DNA from 3 places in the Leptolyngbya sp. UWPOB_LEPTO1 genome. Region 3 is predicted to be linked to each of the others. Evidence: predicted binding sites of a transcription regulator. Region 3 holds the regulator's gene; each other region holds the start of a gene.
What was found. Region 3 encodes NtcA, which controls nitrogen genes in cyanobacteria. Its sites were predicted from a motif close to TTTGTANNNNNNNNTACAAA; they were not measured.

Region 1 (7,896 bases), on a different contig from region 3:
CTAATTTTTGTTAATTTATAGGCATGTTTATTACTGCTGATCTCCTGCTCAATTATCAACGCTGTAGTCGTCGAGCATTCCTCGATCGATATGGAGATGCTGAGCAAAAAGATCCGCCCAATGATTATCTGCTGAAACTGATTCAAGACAGTGCAGAAAATCGCCGACAAGTCCTCGCAACCGAAGATCAAGAACATCGCCAACCGACTTATAAAAGTGGAGATTGGCAAAAAGGTGCGGAAGAAACCTTGAAGTTGATGCGGGCGGGTGTAGAAAGAATTTATCAGCCGATTCTGCTAGCAGAAGAAGGAAATGTAACGCTGGTTGCGAATCCAGATTTATTAGTCAAACGACCGGGACAATCCATTTTTGGCGATTGGATTTATGTTCCGACTGAGATCAAACTCAGCAAGCGTCCGAAGCAGGAATATCAAATTATCGTGGCGTACTTTGTGAAGGTGCTGGCTGCGGTGCAAGGAGCTTGGGTCGAGGAAGCTTGGTTGATTTTGAAAGAACGGGGCGCGTTTGCGGTGGATTTGTGGGAAATCATTCCGCGAATGGAAACGATTCTGACCAGTTGTATTGAAGCGGTGACAGGCGAAGAAGAACCGGAAGTGTTTATTTCTCGCAGTCGATGTAGTTTATGCCATTGGTTCAGTCATTGTTATGCGATCGCCAAATCCGACAATCATTTATCGCTGCTTCCCGGTGTGACTCAATCGCGTTATGCACAATTACAAGCGTTAAATATTACGACCTTAGAAGCTCTAGCTGAAATTCCTGCAAATCAGTTAGAACCGTTACCTGGATTTGGCAGCGAGACGGCGCGCAAGTTGGTCAGACAAGCGCGAGCAACTTTGCAGAATGTGGCGCTCTTAGGTGAAAGTTTAGCCGCACATACGGTAGGAAAACGACCGTTTGTGATGCCAACGATTCCCACGGCTGCGATCGAGCTTTATTTTGATATCGAAGCTGAGCCAAGTTTGAATCTGGTGTACTTGCATGGCGTGTTGGTCGTCGATCGTCTCCAGCAGACGGAAACGTTCCATCCCCTGCTTGCAGAGAAACCAGAAGAAGAAGCGATAGTGTGGCAAAAATTGTTGGATTTAATGTGGGCGTATCCGAATGCGCCCATTTTTCATTTTTGCCCCTATGAAGTACAGACGATGGAGCGATTGGGTAAAGTCTTTGAGACGCCTGATGAGTTGGTGAAACCGTTGCTGACGCGATTCATCGATTTGCATGATTACGTCACACAGACCGTGACGCTTCCGGTTGAGAGCTATGCGCTGAAACATATTGCGCGATGGGTTGGGTTTGATTGGCGCGATTCGACGGCAAATGGGGCACAGTCGATCTATTGGTATGCTCAGTGGTTAGCAACGGGCGATCGCAGTTATTTAGACTCGATCGTGATGTACAACGAAGACGACTGTCGAGCGACCTATCAGGTGAAAGAGTGGCTAGTTGAATTTTTAGAAGCGGCGACTTTAGCCGATGATTTTGACTACGCGGTTTAGCGGTGAATCGAGAATCGTTGATGCTCAAGTTCATGAATCCGATGCGTAAAATCTGATGAGCTATCGATAGTGAGAGGGAGACGTGATGTGCGATCGCGCTGACTCTCTTTACAGCTAGACTCATCCTTCCGGTAGTGAAAACTACAACGCTCCTCTACATCGCGCTTTACGCTGCCTAAAAATGCGCTCGTGGAGTTTTCAATGCAAAGCCATTATCCAGTCATTATTGTTGGCGGAGGGCAATCAGGCTTATCGATGAGCTATTGCCTGAAGCAGAAGAATATTGAGCATCTGATTTTCGAGAAACATAAGATCGCTCATGCGTGGCAAGCCAAACGCTGGGATACTTTCTGCTTAGTGACTCCAAACTGGCAATGTCGGCTCCCAGGCTTTCCTTATGCAGGCGACGATCCGCGCGGATTTATGCAAAAAGATGCGATCGTCGATTACATCAAGAGCTATGCTGCTTCATTCGATCCACCGATTCGAGAAGGCGTTGAAGTCTTGAAGATTATCAAAAATGACGATCGATTTGAGCTAACAACTTCAATTGGCGATTACACAGCCGATCAAGTTGTCATCGCCGCGGGAAGCTACCATCGACCTAAAATTCCACGTCTCTCTGAACGATTTCCATCAGAGATCGTCCAGATCCATGCATCTGAATACAAAAGTCCAGACTTTTTGCCTGATCGAATTCTAGTCGTAGGAACTGGACAATCCGGCTGTCAAATTGCTGAAGATTTGCATCTTGCAGGTAAAAAAGTCCATCTTGCTGTCGGAAGTGCTCCGCGATCGCCTCGGCTGTATCGCGGTAAAGATATCGTGGATTGGTTAGATCAGATGGGGTACTACGATCTCTCGATCGACGATCATCCTCAAAAAGAATCGGTCAGAAGTAAAGCAAATCACTATGTTACAGGTCGCGATGGCGGACGAGAAATTGACTTGCGGCACTTTGCGCGAGAAGGAATGAAGCTCTATGGCAGATTGAAAGATGTCAATGGCAGCACGATCGAGTTTGAGAACAATCTCAAACAGAACCTAGATCATGCCGATGCAGTTGCCGAAAGTATTAAGCGAACCGTCGATCAATTCATTGAAAAGAACCAGATTGATGCTCCAATCGAGCCACCTTACCAACCTGTATGGGAGCCAGACTCAGAAGAGTTAACGCTGAATGCTGCTGACATTGAAGCGATCGTGTGGTGTACCGGATATCAATCTGATTTTCGCTGGGTGGAAGTTCCAGTGTTTGATGGCAAAGGCTATCCAGGACATGAGCGCGGCGTAACGCAGATTTGGGGCTTGTACTTCCTCGGCTTACCTTGGCTCTATACCTGGGGTTCTGGACGATTTTCAGGCATTGCAAGAGATGCTCAGTATCTTGCAGATTATATTGCTGCAAGAAAGAAAGTCTCACAAGATAGTGCTTGGAGTGTTGTGAATGAGTTTTTACTCGGATCATGACCTGTTGATTTAGATAGGTCAGTTTTTGGGTTTTGCTAGCTGTGTAACCCTTCGATCAAGCTCCCTAGTTTTATGATCAGTGTTCTAGTTCTAGTAGCCAGCACTACAAAAGTTAGTAACCAATCCCCACTAATCTTGCAGCAAGCTCATCTATCAAATTTAAGGAGATCGCTATGCCAGAGGTTACAGCTCCCGCACATCAAACTGGCGATTTCTTTGTAGACTACGAAGAAAAAGTTTTTCCAGATGTCAAAGCGGAACCTGGCGAGAAAGCTTTAGTCACGTTTCACACCGTTGCTTTTGAAGGCTCGATCGGGTTTGTGAACTTGCTTCAAGCTACTCGATTACTCAGAAAAGGCTTTGAAACTTCGATTTTGCTCTATGGGCCTGGTGTAACTTTGGGGGTACAACGCGGCTTCCCGAAACTCGGAGATTCTGCTTTTCCGGGACACCAGAACTTCAATGATCAACTGAGCAAATTCATGGCAGAAGGTGGCAAAGTTTATGCATGTCGCTTTGCATTGCAAGCGCTCTATGGTCATGGTGAACCTTCTTTAATTCCTGGAATTCGACCAATTAATCCATTGGATGTCTTGGATCTCGTTCTGATGCATCGCAAAGATGGTGCATTTATCCTCGATACCTGGACACTTTAAAAGCTCCGAAAATCTCCGATTGCAAGTCTAATTTTCACTTACCTCTCCCACAATGACAGATGCTCACATTGTTCGAGCGGCAGCCGTACAAATTAGTCCAGTCCTGTTTAGCCGTGATGGGACAACCGAGAAGGTTTTAGACGCGATCGCGTCCGCTGCCAAATCAGGCGCGCAGCTCGTTGTCTTTCCAGAAACCTTTATTCCGTACTATCCTTACTTCTCGTTCATTCAGCCTCCAGTGCTAATGGGCAAAGAACACATGCGGTTGTACGAAGAAGCTGTGATTGTTCCTAGTCCAGTTACAGATGCGATCGCTCGTGCTGCTCGATCCTATGGTGTCGTTGTCGTTGTGGGAGTGAACGAGCGAGACAACGGATCGCTCTATAACACTCAGCTTGTTTTTGATGCGAATGGAACCTTGGTTTTGAAACGCCGCAAAATTACGCCAACTTACCATGAGCGCATGGTTTGGGGACAGGGAGACGGTGCGGGACTAAAAGCGATCGACACTGCGATCGGGAAGCTTGGAGTGCTTGCCTGTTGGGAGCATTACAATCCACTCGCGCGCTATGCCCTGATGGCACAGCATGAGCAAATTCACTGTTCACAGTTTCCAGGCTCAATGGTTGGGCAAATTTTTACGGATCAAATCGAAGTTACCATTCGCCATCATGCTTTAGAAGCAGGCTGCTTTGTTGTGAATGCGACAGGTTGGCTCTCGCCTGAGCAAGTTGCACAAATTACGAGCGATGAGAAGCTTCAGAAGGTTCTAACAGGTGGTTGTAATACCGCAATTATTAGTCCCGAAGGTAGTCATCTTTGTCCACCGATTTTAGAAGGAGAAGGAATTGCGATCGCGGATCTCGATTTCTCGCTGATTACGAAGCGCAAGCGCATGATGGATTCTGTGGGGCATTATGCTCGTCCTGATCTCCTTCAGTTGCAGGCAAATTTTGATACTCAAACGGTGCTAAAGGAGTCGCTCGAAGTGCAGCCAGCAGAACAGTTTTTAATCCCTAACCTCAATGAATAAGCAACAACTCATTACGGACTTACAATCACATGGATTGAAGCTGATTGACTCTCAAATCGGTGCATCAGGGCGACAAGGTGGAGCAGGACCTTCAGATCACAAAGCAGTGACGATCGAAGGAACAACCATTATGGTTCCGATTTACAATACACCTGCTGCAAGTTCTCCCTATAGCACTAATCAAACGGCTCAAGTTTTAGAACTAAATGGAGAAGCGATCGCCCCGATTAGTTTTCCTAAGCAACCCAAGTTCTACAACCTCACCACAGAAGACGGGATTCCTTACTGGAAGATTGCGTTACTTCATAGTCACGATGTCCTTGCAACCACAGTTTTGCAGACCTGTATGCGATACAGCGATGCGGCTACAGCTTGTCAGTTTTGCGCGATCGGGCAATCTTTAGCGGCAGGGAAAACTATTGCTCGTAAAACGCCAGCGCAACTTGCAGAAGTTGCAGAAGCGGCAGTTCGGCTCGATCACGTGAAACACATGGTGATGACGACCGGAACACCAAATACGAGCGATCGCGGTTCAGCTTACCTGACAGAATGTGCAGCCGCCATCAAAGCAAAAGTAAATCTTCCCATTCAAGCTCAATGTGAGCCACCGGATGATTTTGCTTGGTTCGATCGGATGAAAACGGCTGGAGTGGATAGCTTAGGAATGCACTTAGAAGCGGCTGATCCAGAAGTGCGAGCAAAAATCATGCCGGGCAAAGCTTCTGTGCCACTAGATTACTATTACAAAGCTTTTGAGGCATCCGTCAAAGTGTTTGGTCGGGGTCAAGTTAGCACTTACTTGCTTGCAGGACTCGGTGATAGCTTAGAGACTTTGATTGAAATGTGCGATCGCTTAATTCGTCTCGGTGTTTATCCGTTTGTTGTGCCGTTTGTTCCGATTACAGGCACGCCTTTAGAAGGACATGCTGCTCCAGATCGTGACTTTATGCTGGCTTTGTATCAGCAAGTTGGAGCAATGATCCAGCAATCAGACTTCTCTGCAACTGAGATGAAAGCAGGCTGTGCAAAATGTGGAGCTTGCTCTGCTTTATCCAATTTTGAGTCTTAGGGGAATAGTTTGTTAATCGTGTACCAGAAAACATTTTTTCGCTGCGTTGCGATTCCGCCCTCGATTAAAATCGGGGCTAACAAAACGAAGTCCACTAAAGGGACTAAAACAGCCAGCCTGAGAGTGTTCCAGTCCCTTCAGTGGACTTTTCTCTATTAGCCCCGATTTTAATCGAGGGCGAGGCAGAATCGGAGCTTAGGACTTTATTAATCGCAAGTTCCTAGCTATCAAATTTTGAGTCTTAGCTGTCGAATTTTGAATCCTAACCTATGTCCTATCAGTTTAAACTTGCTCAATCAGCGAGAGAAGTTCAAGCTTACTTCGATCTGCGTCGATTAATTTTTACAGAAGAACAACAGCTATTTGAAGATGATGTAGACGAACTTGATCGAATTTCCTATCCGATTATTGCCGTTGATCAGGCTCAAGTTGTCGGTGTTGTGAGAATCTACGAAATCGAACCTGGCATCTGGTACGGTGGCAGATTAGGCACGCATCCAGACTATCGAAAAGGCTGGCAGATTGGCAAAGGTCTCATCTACAAAGCAGTTACCACTGCAAATACTTGGGGCTGTCAGCAATTCTTAGCCACCGTTCAGCTTCAAAATGTGCGATTCTTTCAAAGATTACATTGGCGATCGCAAAAAGAACTGATGATCTGCGATCGACCTCACCATTTGATGGAAGCTGACCTCGATTTCTATCCGCCCGGAACTGAACCGCGCCCAATTCTTGAGGTTCGGGAGGCATCTTGATGCTGTCATCTCTGGCTGACCAACTTCATCGCTCTTTGGGGTTGCTGCAAAAGCAAGATATTCAAACTGCGGCGAATGCGTTGAAATCTGACTGGAGCAATGCAAAAATTCGATTAGGGGATGATTGCGCAGCAATTCGCGATGGCGATGGCTATCTTCTCTTTGCAGCTGAGGGAATGTTGCCGCAATTTGTCGAGCAGGAGCCTTGGTTTGCGGGCTGGTCGGCAGTCATGGTGAATGTGAGTGATATCTATGCCATGGGAGGAACCCCGATCGCGGTTGTCGATACGATTTGGAGCAAAACTGGGCAGAATACGGATGCAATCTGGGAAGGAATGAGAGCTGCATCTGCGGCTTACAATGTCCCCATTGTTGGCGGACACACAAACTGCCATAGTTCTTATACAGCATTATCTGTCGCAATTCTGGGACGCGCAAATCGTGTGATTACTAGCTTTGATGCTCAACCTGGAGATTTATTATTAGTTGCTACTGATCTTCGGGGTCAACCTTATCCCAACTATCCCTTCTGGAATGCTGCAACTAATGCTGATCCAGCTCAACTGCGAAAGAACTTGTCGATTTTGCCAAAACTAGCTGAAACTGGGCTTTGCAAGGCAGGCAAAGATATCAGTATGGGCGGCATTATTGGAACGCTGATTATGTTGTTAGAGACTTCTAACTGTGGAGCGATTCTCAATCTTGAACAAGTTCCCTGCCCGAATGAGCTTGCATTGCACGAGTGGTTAGTGCATTTCCCAAGCTATGGCTTTTTATTGAGTATTGCGCCTCCTCTCGTTCAGCAGGTGCAAGCTTTATTTCGAGAACAGGATTTAGTCTGTGAAGTTGTTGGAGAGATTCAGGCGAATCCGCAGTTGATTCTACGATCGTATGGTGAATCGATCGAATTCTGGGATCTCTCTAAGCAGGGACTGACAGGGTTTGCACCATGAAAATCGCACTCCTGACTTACTCAACCAAACCGCGAGGAAGTGTCATTCATACCTTAGAGCTTGCAGAAGCTTTGCATGATTTAGGACATTCTGTTTGTGTGTTTGCGCTGGATAAAGATGGCAAGGGATTTGATTATCCGCTCTCTTGCCAGGTGAAATTGATTCCAGCCCATCCTGCTCCATCGGAAATTGACCAACTGATTGCTCAACGGATTCAAGAATTTGTCAATTACTTCAATCAGTTTCCGCAGCAGTTTGACTGCTACCATGCTCAAGATTGTTTGAGTGCAAATGCGCTAGCAATTTTGCGAGAACAAGGACATATCCTGCATTTTGTTCGCACAGTGCATCATATTGAAGACTATCAAAGTATTTATTTGCAACACTGTCAGGATCGATCGATTCGAGAAGCTTCTCTGTGCTTTTGTGTCAGCGATCGC
Region 2 (7,896 bases), on a different contig from region 3:
AGCGCGTTGTTGAGCACAATGCAGCCGAGTCGAAATCTCTGTGTTTTCAGAGAGAGAATCACATGAGATGGAAACCGGAGTATTAAGAAATCCGAATGCGATCGTACCAACGCCCAATGGCAAACTCACTAACCCAGTCAGACAGGCTTTTTCCAACCGATTCATCGGCTCTGCTCCTGAAACGCTTGCTCTCAGAGTTGGCAATTTCAGAAACGAATTCTCTATGCGATCGTTAAAATTCATCTTGACTTTAACTGATTGCCCTTACCTAGTTCGCTGTGATCGAGGAGATTTTCAACGAAAATAGCCCTGTCGTCTCCAATACTGATGAACCCGCGCTTCCCACTGCTGCCAGTATTCTTCGATCTCACTTGGCTCGAACCAAAACACCTCCGCAGGCATCTCTGGAATCGCAACGACGAGCAAAGCATGGCGAATATTCAGGTCATAGTCGCGGTAAAGCTGGTTCACTGCGCCACAATACGCCACAATCTGCAGCGGGTAGTCAAACAAGCGATCGACTGTTTTTTTGGGTCGATCGCTGGTCTTCCATTCACAAATACAAGGCACACCCTCATAGCTGGCAACGCAATCGACGACACCTGCGTAACCCAGTTGATCATGAATCACGACACCTTCGACCAGCCGCACTGCTTCTACCGCTTGGACAATCGGCTCCACACTTTCCCAATACGGGCGAATCGACTCAGGACACTCCACCTCCTGACCTTGCAGAAATTTTTGTATATAGCGATGCGTTCCCGTACCGCGCCGACTCGCTGATTTGGTAATTTCTGCCGCCTGTTCTACTCCAATCCGTTGCTGCCAACTGAATAATCGATCGCGATCCTCACGGGACTTCGTTGCATTCAAAATCGTCGTCACACTGGGAATCCGCAAGCCTTGAGAATTCACATAAAACTGCTTCCCCGCTTCCCGGACAGATTTCGACTCATATCGAGGCAATTCAGACACCGATTTCTCCTTTTGAAAACATGCTCGATCGTATCGGAAAATGAAACGAAGAAACTGCAAAACATCGAGTTTCTTCAACCACTTTGGAAAGTGTCCTAAGTTTAGAAACTTCTTAAGGAATCGAGCGGTCATAGGTGAATATAAAGAGTAGATAACTGAGCGAAGAAACCGCATCTCCTACTAAAGAAATAGAGATCAAATTGATTATTTCTACCGCAAGATGCAGGAACTTTTCAACTCAATCAAACATCTACTTAGTTAACAAGAAAAAACACTCTCTCGCTTGGGGAACCGCTACCTATGTATAGCTCTGTAAAATCTGGTTTGGCTCTAACTTTAGCACTCGGCACAATCGCAGGCGCAGCGGCTCCAATGGTAATGACCGCACCTGCTTCAGCACAAGCTGCCTTCTCTGATGTCGCGTCTGATAACTGGGCTTCTCCTTTCATTCAAGAACTCGCTTCTCGTAACATTATTGCTGGATTTCCTGATGGCACTTTCCGACCGAATGATCCGGTCACTCGCGCTCAATTTGCAGCCTTGCTTCTCAAAGCATTTCCCAATGCTCAGCGAGTGAATACTCCGATCAATTTCGCAGATGTTCCTAGCAATTATTGGGGTCTTCAAGCCATTCAAACTGCGTATGCAACTGGCTTCTTAGCAGGCTTCCCCGGTGGCACTTTCCGACCTAATGACAACATTCCTCGCGCTCAAGTCCTAGTATCCCTCGCGAACGGTTTGCGATATGCCAGCACTCAACCGGCTGACAGCTTGCTTGACCAAGCTTATTCTGATGCTTCCAGCATTCCTGGTTTTGCGCGCAACAGTATCGCGGCTGCAACTGAACGCCGCATCGTCGTTAACTACCCGGATGTTCGTTTCCTCAACCCGAACCAAACTGCAACGCGTGCAGATGTTGCTGCGTTTATCTACCAAGCCCTTGTTAGTACTGGACAATTAGCTGCGATTCAATCTCCTTACATCGTCGGTCAAGTTGCACCTCAACCGCAAGCGATCAACATTCCTGCCGGAACTGCCATTCCTCTGCGCTATGCAAATGCTGAACGGATCTTGCTGGCACAAAATGAACCGCAACCCACTCCGATCACGCTTACAGTTGCTCAAAACATTGTCACTGCTGATGGTACGGTCTTGATCCCATCAGGTAGCCAAGTCTCTGGTCAATTAACCGTGTCTCAAGGTGCAGCACAGTTTACTGCGTCTGAACTGACGTTGACCAATGGTCAGAAGGTTGCGATCGCAGCGACTTCTGATCCGATCACCACAACTGAATCGATCCGCCGTGGCGCAAACACAGGCACAATCCTCAAAGATGCTGCATTAGGTAGCGCTGCTGCTGCGGGTATCGCAGCTGTTACAGGCGATCGCAACGTCAGAGCAGGTGAAGTTCTTATCGGCACAGGAGTCGGTGCATTAGCTGGCCTGATCTTTGGCGGCGATCGCATTGACCTGATTTCAATTCGCCCCAACGCAGATCTCAATCTCCGTCTCACCAGCGAATTGATCTTGCCTCGCTCATAATTGCGTAGCGACTCTGCTGACCAAGATCTAGGGCGATCTTGAGCTGTGAATACTCAAAAAGATCGGGAGTGGGGAGCCACTCAAAGAACGATCCTCCTCCCCACTTCACAGCTCAGGACTGCCATCGGTCTCAATTTTCTGAGTTTCAGAAGGCCCAAAACTTAGATCTCAAGACTCACGCTCGCGATGAGTCTCAAGTATCACTAAAAAACTTGTCCCCTGTTTAGGGGGCTGGATGCCTTGAGGAATCCAGCCCTCTTTTTTCAATGGGCTGAACCCCTGAATCGAGCCATTCATCTGTTCCACCAATCGACGCGCGATCGCTAACCCCAACCCCGTGCCTGGAATATCTCCCTTTGCCTGCACTCCCCGATAATGCCGCTCAAACAAGTGCTCTAAATCTTCCGGTGGAATTCCCAATCCGGTATCACTGACCCAAATACAGATGCGATCGTAATGAGAATATGCCCTAATATGCACTTCTCCGCCGCTAGGCGTATATTTCAATGCATTATCGATAAGATTACTCAATACCTCTCTTAAAGCCCCAGAATTGGCGGAAACAAGGGGCAGAAATTGTGGTATTTCTGTTCGCAGGAGAAGATTGCGATCTTGCGCGATCGCACGAGCCGTTTCCACTAAGGGCAGCAAAATCTCATGAATCGAACAAGGCGTTAATTCTAAACTTGATGCCGTCAGCACTCCAGCCGGAAGCAAGGGAATCGGGCGGATTGGATTTTCTGATAAAGCATCCACGGGATTTAAATCGATCGCTTGGTCAAATTGCTGTAAGAGTTCCTGCACGCGATCACTTTCCCGCAAGATACTGCCTGCAATATTGCGATTCGGATCTTCCGGCTGTAACCGCTTCACTAACAATTTGCCAAACGTTCGCAATGCTGTGACGGGACTTTTCAACTGATGTAGCAAATTATCTAAAACGTCATGCTGCTGCGTTTGCATCGAGCGATGTTGTCGCTGAGCCTGATCCAACCACTGCGCCCGTTGATCCATCACACAAGCGAGGGCTAACGTACTCGCAACTCGTTCAACTTGCGATCGCTCCCAAGTTGTCCAAGGTCGATCTTCGCGCTCTGTCACTAACAACCCAAAGACTAATTCTTCATGAATCAACGGCAAGACGAGTTGCCGGGGTTGAACCAGTCCTGTTGTCACTAGATCCAGTTCTGGAATGTCCGAGGAAGGAAGCGCCAAACGGTTCGATCGCTCCAATGCCACAGAATTATCCGGATACGCTGCAACTGGGATCAAACGGGCTTGAGAACTTTCAACTAATTCTTCCGTTAGATAGATTACGCTTAGTGAAGCGCCTAACGCCTGAGTCAGCAATGCAATTTGTGATCGACACAACTCAATGAATTCGGAACTTGTAGGCATTAGCATCGACTTTTCTGCCGGATGAATCTAAGAAATAGGATTGACGTTGAGTAATTTTTCTTATTAATTTAATAGATAGTCCTGATCCCCAACTCTTTCGCACCAGTTTTTCTTAACTTTTGCCCGACTTTCCGCAACTTTTGCTGACGTAAGCGCTCATTTTAGTCGTTACATAGCAAAAGAACTCGGAAAACAACCTTAAGAAATTATGTAGATGCGTTAAGAGAAGTTGAAATCCAGGGCTGAAGCTGATATATTTTCGACGGATTTTGTAACGATCATTACAACTTTTAGGCAGTTTGGAACTTAAGGAGGTACGGGGTTTGGCAAGGAGACGTAAGCGGAAAAGTCGTCGTCGGCAGGAAGGAAGACGGATCTTAGAAAGCGTTCCTCAGTTTAGCATTGAGTGTGGCGAAGATAAGCCCGTTACCGCTGCCCGCAAGTTTATCCACGCTGAAGGCATTCTGCCGCCTGCGCTGTTACTGGTTAAGAGAAACGAGCATACTACAGATCGCTATTTTTGGGCAGAGAAAGGTTTGTTTGGCGCACAATACGTCGAAGAAAATCACTTCTTATTCCCAAGTCTGAGAACATCTGAGGATGAAATCGATGCGGTTGCTGTTCCTTCACGGAGCCGCTAAGCGTTCAGATCTCGATCCGGATCAAGTTCGAGTTTTCCAAATTTTGCTTGCCCTGAATGCAGATTTGGTGGTAGTGCCGGTCGCTACTGACCTAGTTGGGCAAGCTAAACTCAGTTACCCAGCATTCACTTCATCAAAGCTCTCCTCAACGCAACGAGGAGAGCTTTTGTCTAGAAATTCCCGTCTAAAAATTTTCTATTCCGCTTGCAGTTCCAACGATCGCTGCAATTCTGCCAATTCATCACGATGTGCTCTGACAGTAATCACACTGCGCGCATCTGTGCCCCCTTCCAATTTCAGCGAAACCTGCTCCACTCGCTCTGCCCCTTTCCAATAAAAAACACCAGCTAGAGGCGACACGAGCAACAAGCCCCACCAGAAATTCGACCCATCGGGTAGCACCATCGTCAGGACTAACGCAAAACACAGCGCTCCCACCGAAGCAAGCAGCGACAAAAATACCGCCAGGAAAACGCTTGGACGGACAACTCCTTCAAACGTCACCTGATTTAAATCGGCATCGATCGCAGCTACTCGGTAAGAGCGCTGTCCAAAATATTGGCGCAGTTGCGCCATCAGAGAATCTTCAGGCTGCTCAGAGAGCAATCGCACCTCCTGGGTTCTATCTTTGACTGAGGCGCGAATGAAGAAAAACAGCCCAATCATTAATAGAACCGTGAGGAGAAACGTCGAGGCAATTATAGGCTGATTCATGGCGCAAGAAGACAAAATCCCAGTTACACCACAAGTTTAGACAACAATGGGGATCATTCTCAGATCTCCACTGTTATTTCTCAGCCCCACTGACTGCGGGCACGCCCGAATTTTCTCGTGCATTTTCGCGTTTAACGGCATACTCTCGCCAAAGCCGAGCCAGATCTTGCGCCTGCTGCATTGCCTCAGACTTAATCTGATACATGCGGCGAGGACGACCCCGACCTTCGACTTTTTTCCAGTAGCCGGTGACCATTTCTTCGTCTTCAAGAAACTTTAGGGCACTATAGAGAACCGTATCCGATAAGCGGTACAGCGGATATTCGGTTTCGAGCAATTGGATTAGCTCGGTTCCGTAGGAGTCTCCGCGTAAGAGAACCGCTAACACATAACAGACCGCCAGTTCTTTATTGAGATAGAAAGGGGGCGGATCTTTGAAAAATTGATAGATATCCTCAAATTTCATCTGTCTGATTCCAGGCATGTGAGAAACGACTTGTTTGAGAAAGCGATCGATTAAATCAATTCAATCAATCGAAATCACAATGAGTAGGGTCATAACCCTACATTAACAATCACGCGATAGGGTTTGCCGTCCTCCCAAAGGATTAATCCTCCTGCGTGAAATATTAAATTAACGCGAATTGCCGAGATATGTAGGCGAGTTTGGGAAACTCTACAATTCGCGGAGTACCCACATCGCAGGATCAAGTTAATGATTCGCGAAGTTGGGGGTTATCATCGCAGCACCGTTGCTTTGAACGAGCCAAAATGAGAAATCAGTGGTTAAGAAGCAGGAAAGCAATGTGCCTTTCTGAACTTGTCTATTCGTAGATCAAGCTGCGCATCTCAAATCGTCTTCTTAAGCAGTAATTTCTTTAACTGGCTTAACTGACTACAAATTGTACATCTTGATTCTAAACTTGGATCGTTAATTTGTGGGTCTTGAAGTAAATTAGTTTGTACTGTAATCGATGTTGGGTTAGGGATTTGATGCTATTTGAAGAATTATTGCAATTCTGGTGAATCTTTTTCATGATCCTTACGGTCGATTCAGGATGTTTATGGTCGAGCTAAGCTTACCTTCTGCCGTTTTGGGACTTCGGATCGACATTTCAGAAATTCCAGAATCGCGCCTGCTCATCAGCGGTCTTTCTACCGAGAAAAATGATGAATTTTTGGCAAATGCGCCACAGATCGGGAACAAACTTTAAAGAATAGCTTCAACAATTTGCGCAATTCGGTTTAAGCTTCATACCCGAAACAATCGAAGAAATTTTATTTTCTCTAAAGCTAAAATTTTCAGACTAATCCTGTTCTCAAAGCAACAACCGCAGCTTGAACTCGATCGTCTACTGCGAGTTTATTCATGATGCCTCGTACATGAGTCTTCACGGTGTTGGGACTGAGATAAAGCTTTGCGGCAATTTCTGGATTGCTCAAGCCATCAACCATTAATCTGAGGACTTGATGTTCACGTTGGGATAATTGCCCGATCGTATTGTCCGCTGCGGGGGGTTTGAGATGTTCGATCACGCGACGGGCAATTTGGGGATCAAGATAAGTCGCGCCCTCACAAGCTGCTGCGATCGCAGCAATTAAACGCGTCACATCTGCGCCCTTAATACAGTAAGCATCCGCTCCACTTGATAGCGCTGCAATAATTTCGTTCTCAGACGTATGCGAAGTCAGCATGACGATCCGAACATTCGGGAGTGCAGCTTTGATCTGCTGTGTTGCAGCAATGCCATCCAATCGAGGCAAGCCAATGTCCATAACAACCAGATCGGGGCGATGTTTGAGCGCCGCTTCAACTCCCAAATAGCCATCATTGGCTTGATCGACGATTGTTAACTCTGGATAGTCCTCTAAGGACTGCTCCAACCCCAATTGCATCATAGGGTCATCTTCTACAATCAAAACCCGTAAAGCTGGAAGGGTGATTGATGACATAGAGCACGCTAAAAAATGGCTATCATCCATGATAGCGGGGCGGATTCCCAGAAATTAAAAGCGTCGCCCTAAAAGTCGCTGCTTCACGCCTTCGGCAATCTTCTGACCCAGATATTCTGGAATCAAGCTTTCGTTTGGTCCTAACAGATATAAAATCAGCCGCGTTCGTCCCCGCCAGACTAGCAAATTGGCATTGACAACCAGCAAATCTTCTTGCCAAATCGCATACATCACCTTGTAGAAGAGTCCCGGCTGGTTGTCGGCTTCGATCAGCAAAGCAGGCAAATGGAAAACTGGATCGACATAGAACTCTGTCTCTACCTGTTCTAGACCTGCATCTAGATTGAACTCAACCGCCAGCATTTCTTCGACTTCAAACCGCCCCGCGAGCGCTTCTCGAATTGCCCGACAGACGTTTTCAGAGGTTTTGTCGGTGAGGGCTTTTCCACTGCGAGACACGATCAGTTTGATAAACACCAGCATCGGGGGATAAATCTGCCCGTACAGGCTGAGGCTGTGAATCGTCAATCCATATGCTGCTAAAACCCCAAAAATATCGCTGAGCAAGAACGACTGATTTCGGTAGGCAAAATGGAGCGCGCTTTTTGTGCCCTCAGATTTCAGTTCAATCACCGCCTGCTTCGACTTATAAAGTTGATAAGCCAGTCGTAGA
Region 3 (7,896 bases):
ACGGTGATAATTCGCATCGGCTCACTGAGATCAGTCTCTAACTTCTGCCGCCAGGTTTTAGAAGAAGTCTGATCACCCATGACCAACAGCGAAATCGGAAACTGACTCCTCAGAGATGAGATCGTCGAAATCGTCTCTTCAGACGAGATCACTTGATGATAATAAATTCGGCGATCGACTCCCATCACTGCGACTCCGCATTTTTGTCGCCCTGGATCAAATCCCAGAATAACGGGCTGTTCCGCCATACTCACCTCTTGCCGTTGTTCTGTCTACAGATTGCTAATTCGATGCCCGCAGCACAACCTGCCCATCCTGCACCGCTACTAATTCTATTTTGAGCGGTCCCGCTGTGTAAGTCACATCCGATGCAACTGCCCGCAATTCAATCGAATTCGGATAGCGGCGAAGCTGATCGATAAAAGATCCCAGACTCAACAGTTTCTCAACCTCTAGTCTGTCATTCATCACCCCTGCGACACGGGCACGGGCATTAGAAGCCGCAATCAAATCTTGTAAGGTTTTCTGAAAATCCTGGGGGGACAGTTTAGACGGTTCCAGCGTTTGAGTCGCGATCGTATCTCCTGCTAAAAAGACAACCTGATTCGGCACCGCACTCATATTCACGACAACGCCTCGGTCGTCACCGAGAACATAATTTGCCCCGGCTTGCACCCGCACCAGATAATCTTTACCATCTTGAATTTGCTGAATGAGGTTTTGCACTTCCGCAATCGGGATTTGCACAATTTGCTGATTGTTCTGCCCCAGGCGAAGCGACTCGATCGCGGTTTGATTTGCCAATTGCAGTAATTGATCGACCGCTGCTTTGGCTCCACCTTGTTCGACGACGCGCACAACACCTGAAGACAGCACTTGTGTCCGAAAAATTGCCAGATCACCTCGGCGAATCTGTTCCACATCTTGCTGAATTTGCTGAACGGCTGCCACGAGAAAAGCTCTCTGCTGTTCCAGGGTTTTCAATTCTGCTTCGCGTTGAGCAATGACTTGATCGCGCTCATTAATTTCGCGATCGCGCTTTTCAATCAGGGCAGTTCGTTCCGCAATTTGCGCATCTCGTTCCGCAATTTGGGCTTTCACCTGATCCCGTTGTTCAATTAACGCCTGCTGCTCAGATTCCAGTTGATTGATTTCGTTGCGGAGCGAGAGTGCTTGCTGAGAAACTGTTTCTAGCTGATTGCGGGTGAGATCTCGCTGCGCTTCTGTCCTGCGAAGTTGGGCATCGGTTTCTCGTTGTCGAGCGACTGAAACTTGAAGATTGGCATTGAGGCGCTTGAGATATTCCTCAATTTGGGCACGTTCCGATCGCGCTTGCTCTAGATCTTTCTCAACCTCAGCTTTTCGCTGATCTGTGGTTTTGAGATCAGCCGTGACTTTATCGAGGTCGCGATTTGTCGCCCGCAAGTCGGCTTGAATTCGCCCGAAGTTCAACACCATCTCTCGAAAGGTGCGACTGGCAAGCAGTAAAACGCCTAACGTAGAGGCAGAAATCAGCGTGCCCGTCAAAATCGTCACGACAACTGCTGTTTGTTTGGGACGGAGATTGAACAAGCTGAGGCGGGCTTTTCCCACGCGCGTTCCTAAGCGATCGCCGACTGTCGCGATCACCCCTCCTAACACCAACACCACCAAAATTAGAATTAGCCCGACATCGGACATGACGCTCCCACAAACCCCTAGACATACTGCACTCTAAGGGCACTTTCAGACTTTGCCTTTCATTATGACTGCTCGCTCTATGATTCGCGTGAGTCACTCAGGACTGAATTCTAATCGAATTAGGTAAATTGTTGACTAAGCGTTACCGGATTATGAACGGTTATTTTTTTCTTGTGAATTGAGATCATTTTGTCCTGACGCAAATCGCCCAGTAAGCGGGTGACTGTGACGCGAGTCGAGCCGATTGCTTCAGCGATCGCTTGGTGAGACAGTTTGAGATCAATCATGATCCCCTCTTGTGAGGGCACACCAAAGTCACGACACAGAATCAGGAGGAAACTAACAAGACGCGATCCCATATCTCGGTGCGCCAGCGTTTCGATCATCATTTCAGTTTGTAAAATTCTCGACGACAAGCCTTTCAGCATCAGCATTGAGAGTTCGGGATTGTCTTTGAGCGCTTTTTCAACTTGTTCGATCGGAACAGACAGCAATTCGACAGGGGTGAAGGCAACTGCGTGATAAAAGCGATCGGCACGTTGTCCTGTGATCAGAGAAAGCACCCCGAACACGCTGTTTTCTCGCAGCAGCGCGACGGTAATTTCTTCTCCTGCCTCGTACACCCGTGAGAGTTTAACCGCACCCTTGACGAGAAAGTAGACCCGCTCCGCCGGATCGCCCGGAAAGAAGATGGTCTTACCGCGTTCAAACGTCTCTACAACAGGAGGATATGCTCCCCCTCCAATCTGACGAAACATCGCTGCAAGCGGTTTATCCTTGGTCACTACCATTTCTTTCCTTGTCGTATCGAGTGAAGCTGGGAAGTCTAACAGTCTATGTAAGCAATCGATGACTTTAGACCACTAAAACTGAGTCTATGATCTGTTTTAGTGTCGTAAACTACAATTTCGCTTTGATCTTCAGAAAACTCAGTAAATTCTCTAAGAAGAAGGCGCAATTTCGAGTCGATCTACTGGAATCTTCTGGGCAGACCCAATAATTTCCACAGATCATACCGTGAAAGCACGAATATTCTAGGACGAGGCATTAAGGAATCATGAAGGATTCCGAACCAGAATCAGAGAGGATTCGCTGGCAGAAAAACCGAACTGAGAAATGACGCAATTCGATCCTCGATTCGCCAAGCTTGGGACGATCGCGTCAGCGAGGAGCAGTTCGAGAGGGATCCCTTTCTGCTATCCTCATAAATGCTTTACACGGTAGAAGACCATGCTAGACCTGACTGGAAAGAACGCACTTGTAACGGGAATCGCGAACAACCGCTCGATCGCATGGGGCATCGCTCAGCAGCTACACAAAGCAGGCGCAAATATTGGCATCACCTATCTACCGGATGCAACCGGCAAAGCGGAAAAGAAAGTTGCCGACTTGACCGAGCCGCTCAATCCCAGTTTGTTCTTGCCGTTGAACGTGCAAGATGACGCACAGATTGAGAGCGCATTCAATACCGTGAAAGACAAATGGGGCAAGTTGGATATTCTGATCCACTGTCTCGCATTTGCTAGCAAAGATGATTTATCCGGCGATTTCTCCAAAACGTCGCGCGCGGGTTATTCGCTGGCGTTGGATATCAGTTCTTACTCGCTGGTGCAACTAGCTGGAGCCGCAAAACCTCTAATGAGCGAAGGCGGTAGTATCGTGACGCTGACTTACCTCGGTGGTGTGAAAGTCATCCCGAACTATAACGTCATGGGAATTGCCAAGGCAGCATTGGAAATGAACGTGCGCTACCTCGCAAATGAGTTAGGGCAGAACAATATTCGAGTCAATGCGATTTCAGCAGGTCCGATTCGGACATTGGCTTCCTCGGCAGTCGGTGGCATTCTCGATATGATTCACCACGTTGAAGAAGTTGCGCCGTTACGTCGAACGGTGACGCAGATCGAAGTCGGGAATACCGCAGCATTTCTCTGTAGTGATCTATCAAGCGGGATCACGGGTCAGGTGATCTACGTCGATGCAGGCTACGAAATTATGGGGATGACGGGATCGAAGCCCACTGCTGGATAGCAATTAGACGATAGGAGATGTGCCGTGCCCAATTTTGAAACTTTGCAAAATCGAGACTACACCTTGATTTTGGATAAAAGTGGCAGTATGTCTACCAATGATCAAATTGGGGGCGGCAGTCGTTGGGAAGCAGCCCAAGAATCAACGCTGGCACTGGCGCGCAAATGCGAGCAGTTTGATCCCGATGGTATTACGGTTTATACGTTTTCTAGCCGATTCAGACGGTACGAGAATGTGACGACGAGCAAAGTCGCACAGATTTTTATGGAAAACGATCCGGTTGGCTCGACCAATCTGGCAGCAGTGTTGCGGGATGCCACCGAAGATTATTTTCGCCGCAAAGCCACAGGACAGAGCAAAACTGGAGAAACCATTTTAGTCATTACCGATGGTGAGCCGGACGATCGTCGAGCTGTGATTGAAGCGATCGTGCAAGCGACACAGAAAATGGAACGCGATGAAGAATTAGCCATTTCTTTTATTCAAGTTGGCTCAGACGCCAGTGCGACAAAATTCTTGAAGGTTCTCGACGATCAGCTTCAAAGTGTAGGAGCAAAGTTTGATATCTGCGACACGGTGACGATGGATGATATGGCAGATATGAGTTTGGCAGAAGTGTTGTTGAATGCGATCGTAGATTAGCACGCTAAAACAGCGATTAAGTTTAGGCAGAATGAGCAGCGATCGAGCCTAAAATCGCAAGCCCAGTCAATCGACTCGATGCACCCAATTGGTCAGTCGCAGCAGCAATACCCTACCTGAAGGAATAGCCAGGAAACCACAACGAAAAGCTCCGAACCTCATCGGGATACCGACCCGCGTCGCAAAACTGATGACGGTTCTCGATAAGTATAATTGCTCTTCGTTTTAAGCTGACCAATGTTGCAGCCTTGATCCAGTTTTTAATGAAATCGTCACCTTAATGACACTTCAATTTCATATCTGAAAAGTAGCCTAAAATGTCCCCATTTTTTCACAATAAATTGTGGATTGAACTGTCAGAATGAAATCCATAGACCAGTTGATGGATACGGGGTTTGGCTCACTGGAACATTCTCTAAATGCGCAAGTCAGAAATCATAACAGCAGCACTTAAAAAAGTACGGTTATCCCTCTCTAGAGACTCTATCCAACTGTAAATCAAACCGTCATTATAGAAGAATCAATTCACCAAGTTTTAAATGAAGTTTTAGGGTAATGCCCATGTCTTGCAATTTACTTTGGAAAGCTAAATATTTGCTGAAATTCCTGAGTAATTTCCCTGTAAGGCTCTTTACTTTATTTAGAATTCGTCTTATCATTAAGTAAAGTCGAAACGACTTCGATTTAGAGTCCTGAACCTCACCGCTACACTTTCGGCTGTTCGTGCTTGTACCCCTTATTTTGTAAGCGTGCTAAAGATTTATCCCCCTTCCCAGGGTGGAGTTAAACAGCATTTCATTCCTGTATCGGCTTGGAATCGATTCGAGTTTGTTGTCTAAAGTTTTCATTTCACGGAGTTGACTGCACATGGCTACTGCCAATACCAAATCTAAATCCACTCCTAGCCCCACCTATACGGCTGATATGGTGCGGACGTATCTGCATGAGATTGGTCGTGTGCCGATGTTGACACACGAGCAAGAGATTCTCTACGGGAAGCAGGTTCAGCAGATGATGACCTTGCAAGAGAAGAAAGAAAAGCTTGAGAAGAAGCTGGGTCACGCGCCGACGCAGCAGGAGTTTTCTGAGCATGTTCATCTCAGTGATTCTGAGTTGAATGGTATTTTTCAACGGGGTCGTCGCGCTAAGCAGAAGATGATCGAAGCGAATCTTCGCCTGGTTGTGTCGATCGCGAAGAAGTATCAGAAGCGTAATTTAGAGTTCTTGGATTTGATTCAAGAAGGCTCACTTGGCTTAGAGCGTGGCGTAGAGAAGTTTGATCCGACTCGTGGGTACAAGTTCTCGACGTATGCGTACTGGTGGATTCGTCAGGCGATTACAAGAGCGATCGCTCAGCAAGCCCGGACGATTCGATTACCGATTCACATTACGGAGAAGCTGAATAAGATTAAGCGAGTTCAGCGCGAGCTAGCTCAGAAATTAGGGCGCAGTGCCACGGCGGCTGAGATCGCGGCGGAATTAGAGCTTGAGCCGGAACAGATTCGGGAGTTCTTATTGATGTCTCGTCAGCCTGTCTCGCTAGACTTACGAGTTGGAGATAATCAAGATACTGAATTGCAAGAGCTACTTGAGGATAATGGTCCTTCACCGGATGCTTATTTGACTCAAGACTTGCTCCGTCAGGATCTTGAAACGTTGATGACGGATTTGACTCCGCAGCAGAAAGAAGTGCTGAACTTGCGCTATGGGTTGCAAGATGGGCACGAGTTATCGCTGGCAAAAGTCGGCGATCGCTTAAACTTGAGCCGGGAACGGGTTCGTCAGCTAGAGCGGCAAGCTTTGGATCATTTACGTCGTCGCAAGGCGAATGTGCGCGAGTACATTGCTAGCTAAGTTTAGGGTTTTATAACTCACAGAGGGGACATCAGTTTGATGCCCCCTTTTTTTGGTTGGAAGATGCGGCAATTTTCTAGGATGAAGTAAAGCATTGCGTCTAAAATTTAGGCAACAAAAGGATAGGTTCTCTTATGGCATTGGCTCCTATTTTGGCAAAGTCCTATATTGAACAGCGAGAGACAGGGTATTGGGTCGTAGGCACTCGTATTTCTCTCGATTCGATTGTTTATGCATTTTTAGATGGAGAGTCACCTGAAAGTATTGCTCAGAATTTTCCGTTGCTTTCGTTGGAACAGGTCTATGGTGCGATCGCATTCTATCTCGCCAACCGAAAGTTAATTGATGCTTATCTGGAAGTAGGTGAAGCAGAGTTTCAGCAATTACAACAGGATTGTAAAGAGAAGAATCCGTTACTGTATGAGAAATTGAAAGCGGCTCAAGCTCAGAAGCACAATGCAGTATGACAGAAATTCGATTTCAGGCTGATGCTGATTTGAGACAAGCCATTGTAACTGGAACAATTCGCAGAGAGCCAAGACTGGATTTTCGTTCAGCTAATGACGCAGGGTTAGAAGGAATAAAAGACCCAGAAGTTCTGGCACTTGCAGCAAGAGATAACAGAGTGTTAGTAACGCACGATCGTAAGACAATACCAATTGAATTTGGTCAATTTATTACAGTGCAGACAAGCTCCAGGGTTTTGATTCTTTCTCAGAATCTTCCAATTGGTGAAGCGATCGATGCCATTATCTTAATTTGGGAAGCATCTACAGCTGAAGAATGGACTAATCAGATCATGACGTTTCCATTTTGAAAGGCAGTATGAATGGTTTGAAGCCACAAGTATTACGAATACTTTAGGAGAGTTGAATGTCTAAAGTTCCAGAACGCTTTGTTGGTCATAATGATTTAACGAAGAACCATAACAGAGATTCTTCGTTGAATCATTATGACTCAATAGGAAGACTTGGAATTCGACTCCACTCGTTCCAGGAGCCATCGTAGTTTCGGACTTTGGGATAGCCGAGAAGGTACTTTAAGACGAACCAGACGAAGGCAGAACGACCACCGATCGCACAGTAAGGGAAGATTTCTCGATCGCGAATAATGCCCTTTTCACCATAGAGCTTCTGAAGTTCCTCAAACGATTTGAATGTACCATCTGGATTCAACGCTGCAAGGTGTTCAATGTGAATTGCACCGGGAATATGTCCACCTCGTTCGTTCCCAGTTGGCGGTCGATTCAGAAAGATTTTGCCTTGGAATTCTTCGAGCGTCCGAACATCCAATAAAGCTGTATTGGGATGGTCGATCGCAGTTTGAACTTCTTCTTTTAAGACTCTCAAATCGGGATTCAGTGCAACTGCTTTTTCTGGAACTGGAGAAACGGTCGAGAGTTCTGCGGCAAGCGGGCGATTTTCTGCTTTCCATGTTTGATATCCCCCATTGAGAACGCGGATATTGTCATGTCCGAAGAGTTTGAAAAGCCAGAAGATCCAGGCTCCAGTGCCGGGATAGCTCCCATAAGCAACAACCATTGTTTCTGGAGTAATACCAGAGCGAGAGAGGAGAGATTGGAACGCGATCACATCTAAATTTTGTCCCAGATTCGGCAGCAGTAAATCATCGAAAATACTCCAAAACACTGCACCCGGAAGATGAGCATCTTTGTAGAGATCAGGACTC

Region 1: a site for NtcA is predicted at 3,081-3,100, ahead of J0L70_RS25830 (MSMEG_0572/Sll0783 family nitrogen starvation response protein). Genes of this name have one in related genera too.
Region 2: a site for NtcA is predicted at 4,184-4,203, ahead of J0L70_RS05165 (DUF3155 domain-containing protein). Genes of this name have one in related genera too.

Annotation. Positions count from the first base shown of each region.
Region 1 covers NZ_JAFLCJ010000023.1:15,972-23,867, reverse strand. Annotated here, with positions in the region: gene J0L70_RS25840 (TM0106 family RecB-like putative nuclease) at 24-1,520, shown strand; gene J0L70_RS25835 (MSMEG_0569 family flavin-dependent oxidoreductase) at 1,722-2,990, shown strand; gene J0L70_RS25830 (MSMEG_0572/Sll0783 family nitrogen starvation response protein) at 3,164-3,646, shown strand; gene J0L70_RS25825 (Nit6803 family nitrilase) at 3,699-4,679, shown strand; gene J0L70_RS25820 (MSMEG_0568 family radical SAM protein) at 4,672-5,748, shown strand; gene J0L70_RS25815 (MSMEG_0567/Sll0786 family nitrogen starvation N-acetyltransferase) at 6,018-6,503, shown strand; gene J0L70_RS25810 (sll0787 family AIR synthase-like protein) at 6,503-7,456, shown strand; gene J0L70_RS25805 (MSMEG_0565 family glycosyltransferase) at 7,453-7,896, shown strand, end outside.
Region 2 covers NZ_JAFLCJ010000002.1:482,688-490,583, reverse strand. Annotated here, with positions in the region: gene J0L70_RS05185 (hypothetical protein) at 1-165, opposite strand, end outside; gene J0L70_RS05180 (PD-(D/E)XK nuclease family protein) at 295-975, opposite strand; gene J0L70_RS05175 (S-layer homology domain-containing protein) at 1,276-2,517, shown strand; gene J0L70_RS05170 (GAF domain-containing sensor histidine kinase) at 2,686-3,915, opposite strand; gene J0L70_RS05165 (DUF3155 domain-containing protein) at 4,239-4,556, shown strand; gene J0L70_RS05160 (cofactor assembly of complex C subunit B) at 4,752-5,270, opposite strand; gene J0L70_RS05155 (PadR family transcriptional regulator) at 5,344-5,736, opposite strand; gene J0L70_RS05150 (hypothetical protein) at 6,335-6,484, shown strand; gene J0L70_RS05145 (response regulator) at 6,573-7,223, opposite strand; gene J0L70_RS05140 (hypothetical protein) at 7,278-7,896, opposite strand, start outside.
Region 3 covers NZ_JAFLCJ010000001.1:257,237-265,132, forward strand. Annotated here, with positions in the region: gene J0L70_RS01155 (RuvC family protein) at 1-248, opposite strand, end outside; gene J0L70_RS01160 (DUF3084 family protein) at 283-1,680, opposite strand; gene ntcA (global nitrogen regulator NtcA) at 1,800-2,471, opposite strand; gene fabI (enoyl-ACP reductase FabI) at 2,911-3,711, shown strand; gene J0L70_RS01175 (vWA domain-containing protein) at 3,736-4,353, shown strand; gene J0L70_RS01180 (RNA polymerase sigma factor, RpoD/SigA family) at 5,221-6,207, shown strand; gene J0L70_RS01185 (DUF433 domain-containing protein) at 6,342-6,674, shown strand; gene J0L70_RS01190 (DUF5615 family PIN-like protein) at 6,671-7,024, shown strand; gene J0L70_RS01195 (sulfurtransferase) at 7,158-7,896, opposite strand, start outside.